3 regions of the Pseudomonas sp. GW822-FHT02E03 genome follow, and region 3 is predicted to be linked to each of the others. Evidence: predicted binding sites of a transcription regulator. Region 3 holds the regulator's gene; each other region holds the start of a gene.
The links. Region 3 encodes sigma-54, which starts transcription at its own class of promoters, with help from an activator protein. Its sites were predicted from a motif close to ANTGGCATNNANNTTGCTNT; they were not measured.

Region 1 (3,983 bases), on a different contig from region 3:
ACCCAGCGACGCTACTGGTGGCCGCCAGCATGCAACTGCGCAACAACGAGCGCTTGCGCAGCGAAGTACAGTTCGCCAGTCGTGCGCTGGAGCAAATGTCTCAACAGGCCCGCGACCAAGGTGAGGATCAGAGCCAACGAATCGCCATGATCGCCGCCGCCAGCGAGCAAATCGATCAGACCTTACACAGCATTGATGCCTTGGCCCAGGGCGCGCTGGCAGCCTTCGCCAACGCCCATGCCATGAGCGAAACCGGTTGTCTGGAGGCGCGCTCAGTGGGCGACAGCATGCGCGCCATTCAGCACAGCCTGGGCAATACCGCACACGCCGTGGAAGCATTGCTGCAGCGCACTAGCGCAGTAGAAAGCACCGTCAACAGCATTCAGGCACTGGCCAAACAGACCCAGTTGTTGGCACTCAATGCCTCCATCGAAGCGGCCCGTGCCGGCGAGCACGGTCGCGGTTTCGCAGTGGTCGCCGATGAGGTCCGCAGCCTGGCCCAAGCCACGGACCGGGCTACCCATGAAATCACCACAGCCGCGACCGCGATCGCCATGGCCGTGCGCCAAGTGGATGGCGAGGTCAAGGAACACCGCGACCTGCTGGCAGCCGGTAGCCAACAGAGCGAGCAACTCGCCGCCAACCTCGACGACCTGGCTCAACATAGTCAGATCAATCTGCAACACCTCGGCGCCATGCAACAGGCGCTCAGCGAACACCAGCATGCCAATCATGCCCTCAGCGAACAGTTGCAACAGGTCAATGCCGCGGTGCAAGAGCAGCGTACGCGGACCCATGCGCTGCACGACCTGACCCATTATCTCAACCAGCTCACCGTCGGAAACCGCCCATGAACCTACAATTCGCCGCCGCACTCGATGGTGGGCAATCCCGACGACCCCGTCTGCCACAAAACGACGCGGGACTCAGACAGATGCTTTTGCTGGGTCTCGACCTGTTGCAAGGCCTGCAGCAGCATCGCGGTCTCGGCGGGCAGACCACCCGCGAGGCACAACAGCGTTGCCAGGCACTGGGTCATTCGCTCGACCAACGCTGGAAAGAATGGCCGTATAGCGCACAGTGCCAGGCCTGGAACACGTTACGTCGCGAGCCAGCGGATTTCGAGGGCCATTGCCGGTTGCTGCAAGACCTGCTCGGCGCCATCCAGAACCTCGAACTGCGGCGCTGCGCGCTTAATCTGCAGCCTCCGAGCATCGCCGAGCGCTGTTGGGAGCTGGAAGACCTGGGGCGGCTGCGCGGCCTGTCGGTGCGCGCCGCCGCCCATCAGAGTTGCCCACTGCAAATGCTTGTTCAATTACAGTACCTGCACGAGCGCTTGCTCAGGCATGCCCCCCGCTCGCTGCACAACGCTCTGGAACGACTGCAACGCGGCCTGATCGGTACAACGACAGTGTCCATCTCCCCGGCGCAGTGCTACGCCCTGCTCACCCCATTGCTCGACGAACGCCTCGACGCCATCCGCCGGGATCTGGGCTAAGGCTTACCTCCATTCGACTACGCAACGGTGCGCAGGAGAGCTGTTTTAGTTCACCTCGCACCCAAGCTGCCCAAAAAGCGATCAGTGCTTCGCTCTCCCCCGGCTCTACGCCCCCTTCGATATCTTTTTAGAAAACATCACAAAACCACTTCAAGCCTTTGTACCAATTGATTTTTTTTGCATAAAAAAACTCGGACATAAACTTGGCAAGCCCTTTGCTACTACTGACTAACAGACTCATGCGGCACGCCAATGGCGGCGTGCTGCACTTTCCGGACAACGGCGTCCGTCAGGTCCCTCTATCGAGGGTGCCTGGCGCGCGCCGTTTTTTTTTGCCCCTAAAAAAAGGATGTGGTTATGACTGATGAGCGTGACTCGCAACATCCGGTACACCCCGGCCGGCGCACCTTCCTGAAGCAATCCCTGGTGACGGCCGGCACCGTCGCCGGGATCGCCGCCCTCGATGTCGTCGTGCCGGGCTTTCTGCGCAGCGCGGTCTGGGCTGCCGGCAGCGACGCGCCGGAGAAAGCTGCGCTGAAGGTCGGTTTCATTCCCCTCACCGACTGCGCGTCAGTCGTAGTGGCGGCAACCCAGGGTTTCGGCGAAAAATACGGCCTCACCATCACGCCGAGTAAAGAGGCGTCCTGGGCCGGCGTGCGCGACAAACTGCTCAACGGCGAACTGGATGCTGCCCATGTGCTCTACGGCCTGATCTATGGCGTGCAACTGGGCATCGGCGGGCCGCAGAAAGATATGGCCATGCTCATGGGACTGAACCAGAACGGCCAGGCGATCACTCTCTCCAACCAGCTGCAGCAAGCGGGCGTGACCAATGGCGAGCAACTGGCCGCCAAGGTCAAGCAAGGTGGCACGCCACTGACCTTCGCCCAGACGTTCCCCACCGGCACCCATGCCATGTGGCTCAATTACTGGCTTGCCAGCCTCGGCATCAACCCGCTGACCGATGTGAAGACCATCGTGGTGCCACCGCCACAGATGGTTGCCAACATGCGCGTGGGTAACATGGACGGCTTCTGTGTCGGCGAGCCTTGGGGAGCCCGGGCGATCGCCGACAACATCGGCTTCACCGCCCTTACCACCCAGAAACTCTGGCCCGATCACCCGGAGAAAATCCTTGGCACCACCCGTGCCTTCGTCGAGCAATACCCCAACACCGCCCGGGCGCTGACCATGGCGGTGCTCGACGCCAGCCGGTTCATCGAGGCCAGCGTAGAGAACAAGAAAAGCACCGCCCAACTGATCGCCGGCAAGGCCTACGTGAATGCGCCCGTCGAAGTGATCGAACAACGCTTCCTCGGCCACTACGACGACGGGTTAGGTAAGCAATGGACGGACGAGCATGCGATGTCCTTCTGCAAGGATGGCAGCGTCAACTATCCGTACCTGTCGGACGGTATGTGGTTCCTCACTCAGTTCCGTCGCTGGGGCCTGCTCAAGGAGGATGTGGACTACGCCGGTGTGGCCAAGTCTATCAATCAGACAAAGCTCTACGGCGAAGCCGCCAGCCAGCTTGGCCTGACTGTGCCGGGCAGTCCGCTGCGCAGTAGCACCCTGATCGACGGCAAGGTCTGGGACGGCTCCAATCCGGCCGCCTATGCCAACTCCTTCACCATCAAAGCCTGACCGGAGTAACCCGCCATGAACGCACCCCTCAAGTTGCCAGCGCCGCCCACCACTACGGCGAGTACCCAGCCAGAGCGTCGCTCTCCCCTCCTGAGCGGGTTGCGTCAACGCGCCAGGGATGGCATTGCCCCAGTATTGGGTATCGCCCTGTTTCTCGCCGTCTGGGCGTTTATAGCCGCACGCAGTGAGGGCCTGCCCGGTCCGCTCGCTACGTGGTATTCAGCCCTGGAACTGTTCAGCGCCCCCTTCTACGACAACGGTCCGAACGACATGGGCATCGGCTGGAACGTACTGGCCTCTCTTGGCCGGGTCGGCATCGGCTTCGGCCTCGCCGCCCTGCTCGGTATTCCGCTGGGCTTCGCCATCGGCCGCTTCGCCTTCCTCGGCGGCATGTTCGCGCCAATCATCAGCCTGCTACGTCCGGTCTCGCCACTGGCGTGGTTGCCGATCGGCCTGCTGGTGTTCAAGGCCGCCGGCCCGGCATCGATCTGGGTGATTTTCATCAGCTCGATCTGGCCGATCATTCTCAACACCGCCGCGGGGGTCGCCAGCGTGCCGCAGGACTATCTGAACGTCGCTCGGGTGCTCAAGCTCAGCGAGTGGAAGGTGTTCACCCACATCCTGTTTCCTTCGGTGCTGCCACATCTGATGACCGGTATTCGCTTGTCCATTGGCGTGGCGTGGCTGGTGATCGTCGCCGCAGAAATGCTCACCGGCGGTGTCGGTCTTGGCTTCTGGGTGTGGGACGAATGGAACAACCTCAATGTCGAGCACATTCTCATCGCCATCATCATCGTCGGTCTGGTCGGCCTGCTGCTCGAGCAGGGCCTGTTGTGGATCG
Region 2 (3,983 bases), on a different contig from region 3:
CAGTTGCGTCAGGGCCAAATCCGGCGCCGAGAACCAGACGAAGGTCACGCAGGTCATCAGGCCGCAGACGCTGACCATGGTCAGGGCCGCGAGCCGGTGATACTTGGCTTGCCACGCTGCGCCAAGGGCACAGGCAATCGCCAGCAGCCAGAGGATCACGAACACGATCGAGCCCGGAATCTTCGGTCGGTCGCCCCAGCTCAGGCTGCTGTGCAGCATCGGGATCAACCCGGCCAGCACCGCGGCGAGCACCACCAGAAACAGTTGGGTTTGCAGGCGCCGGGTGCTGACCCGCCGCTCCAGGCGACGGGCCAGGCGCATCATGATCACCAGGCTGCGCTCGAACAGGCGCTTGCCATTGAAGTGGCTGATCACCGGCGGGTGCGAGAAACGCCCGCGCTTGAGCTGATTGCGCAACAGCAGATAGAGGATGATGCCGCAGGACATGGCGATCAGGCTCATGATCATCGGCGCGTTCCAGCCGTGCCAGATCGCCAGGCTGTACTCGGGCAGCGTACCGCCCACCACCGGCAATGCCGCCGCCGCGAGCAACGGGCCGATCACTTGAGCGGGGAAGATCCCCACCACCAGACAGGTAAACACCAGCAATTCCACCGGCGCGCGCATCCAGCGTGGCGGCTCGTGCGGGGTGTGCGGCAGGTCGGTGGCGCTCGGGCCGAAAAACACATCAACGGTGAAGCGCAGGGAGTAAGCCACGCTGAACGTCCCGGCGATGGTCGCGACGATCGGCAGGGTCATCTCGATCCAGGCCGTCGCGTTGATAAACACGGTTTCGGCGAAGAACATCTCTTTGGACAGGAAGCCGTTGAGCAGCGGCACGCCGGCCATGGAGGCACTGGCGACCATGGCCAGGGTGGCGGTGAACGGGATCAGTTTGATCAGGCCGCTGAGTTTGCGAATATCCCGGGTGCCGCTTTCGTGGTCGATGATTCCGGCGGCCATGAACAGCGAGGCCTTGAACGTGGCGTGGTTGAGAATGTGGAACACCGCGGCCACGGCGGCCAGCGGACTGTTCAGGCCCAGCAGCAAAGTGATCAGGCCCAGGTGGCTGATGGTCGAGTAGGCCAGCAGGCCCTTGAGGTCGTTCTGAAACATCGCGCAGTAAGCGCCGAGCAACAACGTACAGGCCCCGGCCCCGCCGACAATGTAGAACCATTCTTCACTGCCGGACAGCGACGGCCACAGGCGTGCGAGCAGGAAGACCCCGGCCTTGACCATGGTCGCCGAGTGCAGATACGCCGAAACCGGTGTCGGCGCCGCCATGGCGTGGGGCAGCCAGAAGTGGAAGGGGAATTGGGCACTTTTGCTCAAGGCGCCGATCAGGATCAGGGGAAGCAGAATAGGGTAGAGGGCATGTGCGCGAATCAGCTCGCCGGCGGCCAGGACCTTGTCCAGGTCATAGCTGCCGACCACATGGCCGAGCAGCATGACACCCGCCAGCAAACACAAACCGCCCGCACCGGTGACCATCAATGCCATGTAGGCGCCACGTCGCGCATCGGCGCGGTGGTGCCAATAGCCGATCAACAGGAATGAAAAGAGGCTGGTCAGTTCCCAAAAAAACACGATCTGGATCAGGTTGCCGGAGATCACCAACCCCAGCATGGCGCCCATGAACGCCAGGAAAAACGCGAAGAAACGCGGCACCGGATCGTCCGGCGACATGTAGTAGCGGGCGTATAGCGAAACCAGCGTGCCGATGCCCAGCACCAGCATCGAGAACAGCCAGGCGAAACCATCCATACGCAGAACGAAGTTCAGGCCCAGGCTGGGCAGCCAGAAGAACTCTTCGCGGATCACGCCGCCATCGGCGATTTGCGGGTACAAGAGCGCAACCTGGACGGTGCCGATCAGGGCAACCAGGCCAGCCAACAGCGATTCGGTATTACGCGCGTTGTGCGGCAGCACGGCTGCCAGACAACTGCCGATAAAAGGCAGAAGCAGTAGAACTATCAGAGACATAGGCTTCTAATCTGCGGAAGTTTGTGAAGCATCATACGTGCCAGCTCCCCGATCACCAAACGCCAAGCTGTCGCAGAATCCTACAAAGTAAACGGCAAATTCGTGTTTATCATTGTTTCAGATCGCTATCGATCGTTCCCACGCTCCCGCGTGGGAATGCCTCAATGGACGCTCTGCGTCCGCTCTTGGGACGCGGAGCGTCCCGGGCTGCATTCCCACGCAGAGCGTGGGAACGATCAGGTGACGGAAACTGAGGATTGCCGCGAAGCGGCATAACACCGCCGGTTTTTCGTCTTCGGCACATTCCCCCGATCCCCTCTGAATCCCTCAAGTCCTTTGTTTGCCGGGCCCTGCGCCGCCAGAAAAAAGTTGGTCTGCAAATTGCTTATGGCTCAGCAGTACAGCGGTGGGCGGCAAACGTCCGGCATGCAGAGGAAAGAGTGTGGACAAGTACCTTTATGTGGCAATGACCGGCGCCAGCCAGAATGCACTGGCGCAGAAGGCTCATGCCAACAACCTGGCGAACATCTCTACCAACGGTTTTCAGAAGGACCTGGAACAGGCTCGTTCGATGCCGGTGTTTGGTGACAGCTTTCCGGCGCGTGCGTTTGCCATGAGCGAACGTCCGGCCACCGACTTCTCCCCGGGTGCGCTGGTGCAAACCGGTCGCGACCTCGATGTCGCGGTGCAGGGCAACGGCTGGATCGCCGTGCAGAACCCCGATGGCGGTGAAAGCTACGTGCGCACCGGCAGCTTGAACGTTGACGCCCTGGGCGTGCTGCGTGCCGGTAACGGTATGCCGGTGGTAGGCAATGGCGGGCCGATTGCCGTGCCGCCCGAGCAGCAAATCGAAGTCGGTGAAGACGGCACCATCAGCATCCGTGCGATGGGTGAAGGTCCACGGGTGATGGCCGAAGTCGACCGCATCAAACTGGTCAACCCGGACTTCAAGAACATGACCAAAGGCCTGGACGGTTCGATCCACACCAAGGACGGCAAGCCGGCGCAGGCCGATGCCAACGTCAAACTGGTGTCCGGGTTCCTTGAGTCGAGCAACGTCAATGCCGTGGAAGAAATGACTTCGGTGCTGGCGCTGGCCAAGCAGTTCGAGCTGCACATCAAGATGATGAACACCGCCAAAGACGATGACCAGGCCATGGCTCGGGTCTTGCAGATCAGCTAATTATCAGAACGTCGCGCCGTAAAACAGGCGCACGAGGAGAATCGAATGCTTCCGGCTCTATGGGTTGCCAAAACAGGTCTGTCCGCCCAGGACACCAACCTCACCACCATTTCCAACAACCTGGCGAACGTATCGACCACGGGTTTCAAACGTGACCGCGCCGAGTTCCAGGACTTGCTGTATCAGATCAAACGCCAGCCAGGCGCCCAGTCGACCCAGGACAGCGAATTGCCGTCGGGTCTGCAAGTGGGTACCGGTGTGCGCATCGTCGGCACCCAGAAAAACTTCACCGCCGGCAGCCTGCAAACCACCGAGCAACCGTTGGACATGGCCATCGACGGTCGCGGCTTCTTCCAGATCCTGCAGCCGGACGGCACCACGTCCTACACCCGTGACGGTACGTTCCACCTGGATTCCAACGGCCAGATCGTCAACGCCAGCGGTTTCGCCCTGGAACCGGCCATTGTCATTCCGAACGACGCCCAGACCTTCACCGTCGGTCGTGACGGCACCGTGTCCATCACCGTCGCCGGCAACCCGGCCTCTCAGGTGATCGGCAACCTGCAAACCGCCGACTTCATCAACCCGGCCGGTCTGCAAGCGGTGGGTAACAACCTGTTCCTGGAAACCGCTGCCAGTGGCGCGCCGCAAGTCGGCACCCCGGGCCTCGCCGGTTTCGGCACCACGCTGCAGAACACTCTGGAAACCTCGAACGTCAGCACCGTTGAAGAGATGGTCAACATGATCACCACTCAGCGCGCCTACGAGATGAACTCCAAGGTGATCTCCACCGCCGACCAGATGCTCTCGTTCGTAA
Region 3 (3,983 bases):
GTACTTTTACCTGAGCCGGAGCGGCCACTGACGATGATCAGGCGCATGATTAGTGACCGTTCTGCTCGTCCAGGACAACCTGATACAAGGCTTCGTTGCTCGGGGCGCTGCGCAGTTTTTCACGCACTTCCTTGCGATCCAGCATGCTGGCAATCTGGCGCAGCAATTCCAGGTGTGCATCGGTGGCGGCTTCCGGGACCAGCAGCACAAACAGCAAGTCAACCGGGGCACCGTCGATGGCATCGAAATCGATAGGGGCTTCCAGGTGCAGCAGCGCACTGATTGGCGAGGTGCAGCCTTTGAGCCGGCAGTGGGGGATGGCGATGCCGTTGCCGAAACCGGTAGAACCGAGTTTCTCACGGGCAATCAAGGCCTCGAAGACGTCCTGCATTTCCAGATCCGGTACTTCGCGGTGGATAAGGTTGGCAATTTGCTCGAGGGCTTTCTTTTTACTGCCACCCGGCGCGTTCACTTGGGAACGGCCGGGGGTCAGGATGGTTTCTAGTCGGATCATGGATTGGGGGTGTTAACGACCGGTCGCGCCCTGGAGGAGGCTCTGGGTCTTTTCCTTATGCTTTTTAAGTTGGCGATCCAGCTTGTCGGTCAGCAGGTCGATGGCGGCATACATGTCCGTATGCTCGGCATTGGCGACCACTTCTCCGCCGGGAATATGCAGCGTGGCTTCGATCTTCTGCAGCAGTTTTTCGACGTTCATCGTGACTTGCACATTGGTGATCTTGTCGAAATGCCTCTCTAATCGGTCGAGTTTTTCGCCGATGTAGGTGCGCAGGGGTTCGGTCACTTCCAGTTGGTGTCCACTGATGTTGACTTGCATACAGCTTCTCCTTCGTTGCCAGTGCATAAAGCGGCAGGCAGAAATGCCTGCCACTGGAACGCTGTGGCGAGCCCGGCGGCTACATCAACCGCTTCCGTTCGCTGGAAGGCGCGATCCCCAGGGATTCGCGGTACTTGGCGACGGTGCGACGGGCTACCTGAATGCCTTGTGCCTCCAGTAAACCAGCGATCTTGCTGTCACTCAACGGCTTTTTCTGATTTTCCGCGGCAACCAGTTTTTTGATGATCGCGCGGATCGCCGTGGACGAGCATTCACCGCCTTCAGAGGTACTGACGTGGCTGGAAAAAAAGTATTTCAGTTCATAGATGCCCCGTGGGGTATGCATGAATTTTTGCGTGGTTACCCGTGAAATCGTCGATTCATGCATGCCGACTGCTTCGGCAATGTCATGCAGCACCAACGGCTTCATGGCTTCGTCACCGTATTCGAGAAAGCCGCGTTGATGCTCGACGATCTGGGTGGCGACTTTCATCAGGGTTTCATTGCGGCTTTGCAGGCTCTTGATGAACCAGCGAGCCTCCTGCAGCTGATTACGCATGAAGGTGTTGTCAGCGCTGGTATCGGCGCGGCGCACGAAACCGGCATATTGGGCATTGACCCGCAGGCGTGGCACTGATTCCTGGTTCAGCTCCACCAGCCAGCGCTCGTTGTCCTTGCGCACGATCACGTCGGGAACGACGTATTCGGCTTCGGTGGACTCGATTTGTGAACCCGGGCGTGGGTTGAGGCTCTGGACCAATTCGATGACCTGGCGCAGCTCATCTTCCTTGAGCTTCATGCGGCGCATCAGCTGGCTGTAATCGCGGCTGCCGAGCAGGTCGATGTAATCGGTGACCAGGCGCTTGGCTTCGGCCAGCCAAGGGGTCTTGGCGGACAACTGGCGCAGTTGCAGTAGCAGGCATTCACCGAGGTTGCGGGCGCCGATGCCAGCGGGTTCGAATTGCTGGATGCGGTGCAGGACGGCTTCGATTTCGTCCAGTTCGATGTCCAGTTCCGGGTCGAACGCTTCGAGGATTTCCTCGAGGGTTTCGTCCAGGTAGCCCTGATTGTTGATGCAGTCGATCAGGGTTACGGCGATCAGGCGATCGGTGTCGGACATCGGTGCCAGGTTCAGTTGCCAGAGCAAATGGCTTTGCAGGCTTTCACCGACCGATGTGCGGGTGGTGAAATCCCACTCATCGTCATCGTTGCTAGGCAGGCTGCTGGCGCTGGTCTGGTAGACATCCTCCCAGGCTGTGTCGACGGGCAATTCGTTGGGGATGCGCTCGTTCCAGTCGCCTTCCTCAAGGTTATCCACCGTCGGGGCGGTTTCCTGGTAGGAGGGTTCCTGAATGTCGGCGTTGGGTTTCTGTTCGGCGCTATCGGCCAAGGGGTCGGCGTTATCGAAGTCGTCGCCTTCTTCCTGGCGTTCGAGCATCGGATTGGACTCCAGAGCCTCCTGGATTTCCTGTTGCAGGTCCAGGGTCGACAATTGGAGCAGGCGGATGGCCTGTTGCAGCTGCGGTGTCATCGTCAGCTGCTGGCCCATTCTCAAGACTAGCGATGGTTTCATGGCAGGGGCTTAACACCTTATTCGCCGGCGCACATGCGCCATCCACTACAGGGCGCCGAAGCGCCAAACATAAGCAAATTATATGCCCGAAACTGAAGTGTTTGCCTAGAGCGCTGTAACAATAAAAAGTTATTGATTTTTTATTGAAACGAGCGCCCCTTCGACGACCCGGGCACCTCAGGTGCTTACAGGCGGAACTCGTGGCCCAGATACACTTCCTTGACCAGTTCATTGGCGAGGATGGTGGCGGAGTCACCTTCAGCAATCAGTTGGCCATCGTTGACGATGTAGGCGGTTTCGCAGATATCCAGGGTCTCACGAACGTTGTGGTCCGTGATCAGCACGCCAATGCCTTTAGCCTTGAGGTGATGGATGATCTGCTTGATGTCACCCACCGAAATCGGGTCCACGCCGGCGAAAGGTTCGTCGAGGAGGATGAATTTCGGGTTGGTAGCCAGTGCCCGGGCGATTTCCACACGGCGGCGTTCACCACCGGACAGGCTCATGCCGAGATTGTCGCGGATGTGATGGATGTGAAATTCCTGCAGCAGACTTTCCAGCTCTTGGCGACGACCGGCCTGATCGAGCTCCTTGCGGGTCTCGAGGATGGCCATGATGTTGTCGGCCACCGACAGTTTGCGGAAGATCGACGCTTCTTGCGGAAGATAGCCGATGCCCGCCTTCGCACGACCGTGCATCGGCTGGTGGCTGACGTCCAGGTCATCGATCAGTACGCGGCCTTGATCGGCCTGTACCAGGCCGACAATCATATAGAAACAGGTGGTTTTACCGGCGCCGTTAGGGCCAAGCAGGCCGACGATCTGACCGCTGTCGATGGACAGGCTGACGTCGCGCACGACCTGACGGCTCTTGTAGCTCTTGGCCAGATGCTGAGCTTTCAGAGTTGCCATTACTGGGCCTTTTGCTCGTCGGTTTTCTTCTTCGGCTGGATCACCATGTCGATGCGAGGGCGTGCCTCGGTGACCTTGTTACCCGTGGCGCGACCGGCGCTCGCAAGCTTTTTGACCGTGTCGTAGACGATTTTTTCGCCTTGGGTGACGTTGTTGTCCTTATCGATGACCTTGGCGCGATCGATCAGCACTACGCGGTTTTGCGAGGCGTGGTACTGGATAGTTACGCCGTAGCCCTGGACCGGCTTGGTATCGCCCGCCGTTTGCAGTTGCTCGAAGTAGGCGAGGTTGCCCACCGAAGTCACCACGTCGATGTCGCCGGTAGGGGTGCGGGTGATGGTCACGGTATTGCCGGTGACCTTCATCGAGCCTTGGGTGATGATCACATCGCCCTTATAGGTGGCAACGCCGTTCTTGTCGTCCAGTTGGGCATCGTCGGCCTGAATGCGGATAGGCTGCTCTTGATCGTTCGGCAGAGCCCAGGCGCTCACGCTTCCCAGTGCTGCGCCCAGACTGAGCAAAATAGGGAGAGTTTTAACGAGCCTCATACTGTCCTCTTACGTTCGATAGCAGGTGTATCCTGCTTTCTTTCAGGTACGCTTTCATTCCGTTGCCTGTCGATACACCGCCAGCGCCGTCGATTCTAACGGGTTGATCGGTCTGC

Region 1: AC1RQB_RS21295 (CmpA/NrtA family ABC transporter substrate-binding protein) is a predicted target of sigma-54. The motif match lies at 1,701-1,720, and genes of this name have one in related genera.
Region 2: AC1RQB_RS18660 (flagellar basal body rod protein FlgF) is a predicted target of sigma-54. The motif match lies at 2,352-2,371, and genes of this name have one in related genera.

The regions. Positions count from the first base shown of each region.
Region 1 covers NZ_JBXAOA010000033.1:42,514-46,496, reverse strand. Annotated here, with positions in the region: gene AC1RQB_RS21305 (methyl-accepting chemotaxis protein) at 1-854, shown strand, start outside; gene AC1RQB_RS21300 (hypothetical protein) at 851-1,498, shown strand; gene AC1RQB_RS21295 (CmpA/NrtA family ABC transporter substrate-binding protein) at 1,856-3,142, shown strand; gene ntrB (nitrate ABC transporter permease) at 3,158-3,983, shown strand, end outside.
Region 2 covers NZ_JBXAOA010000024.1:83,297-87,279, reverse strand. Annotated here, with positions in the region: gene AC1RQB_RS18665 (monovalent cation/H+ antiporter subunit A) at 1-1,983, opposite strand, end outside; gene AC1RQB_RS18660 (flagellar basal body rod protein FlgF) at 2,426-3,166, shown strand; gene flgG (flagellar basal-body rod protein FlgG) at 3,212-3,983, shown strand, end outside.
Region 3 covers NZ_JBXAOA010000004.1:51,941-55,923, reverse strand. Annotated here, with positions in the region: gene rapZ (RNase adapter RapZ) at 1-47, opposite strand, end outside; gene ptsN (PTS IIA-like nitrogen regulatory protein PtsN) at 50-514, opposite strand; gene hpf (ribosome hibernation-promoting factor, HPF/YfiA family) at 527-835, opposite strand; gene AC1RQB_RS04510 (RNA polymerase factor sigma-54) at 915-2,408, opposite strand; gene lptB (LPS export ABC transporter ATP-binding protein) at 2,594-3,319, opposite strand; gene lptA (lipopolysaccharide transport periplasmic protein LptA) at 3,319-3,867, opposite strand; gene lptC (LPS export ABC transporter periplasmic protein LptC) at 3,854-3,983, opposite strand, start outside.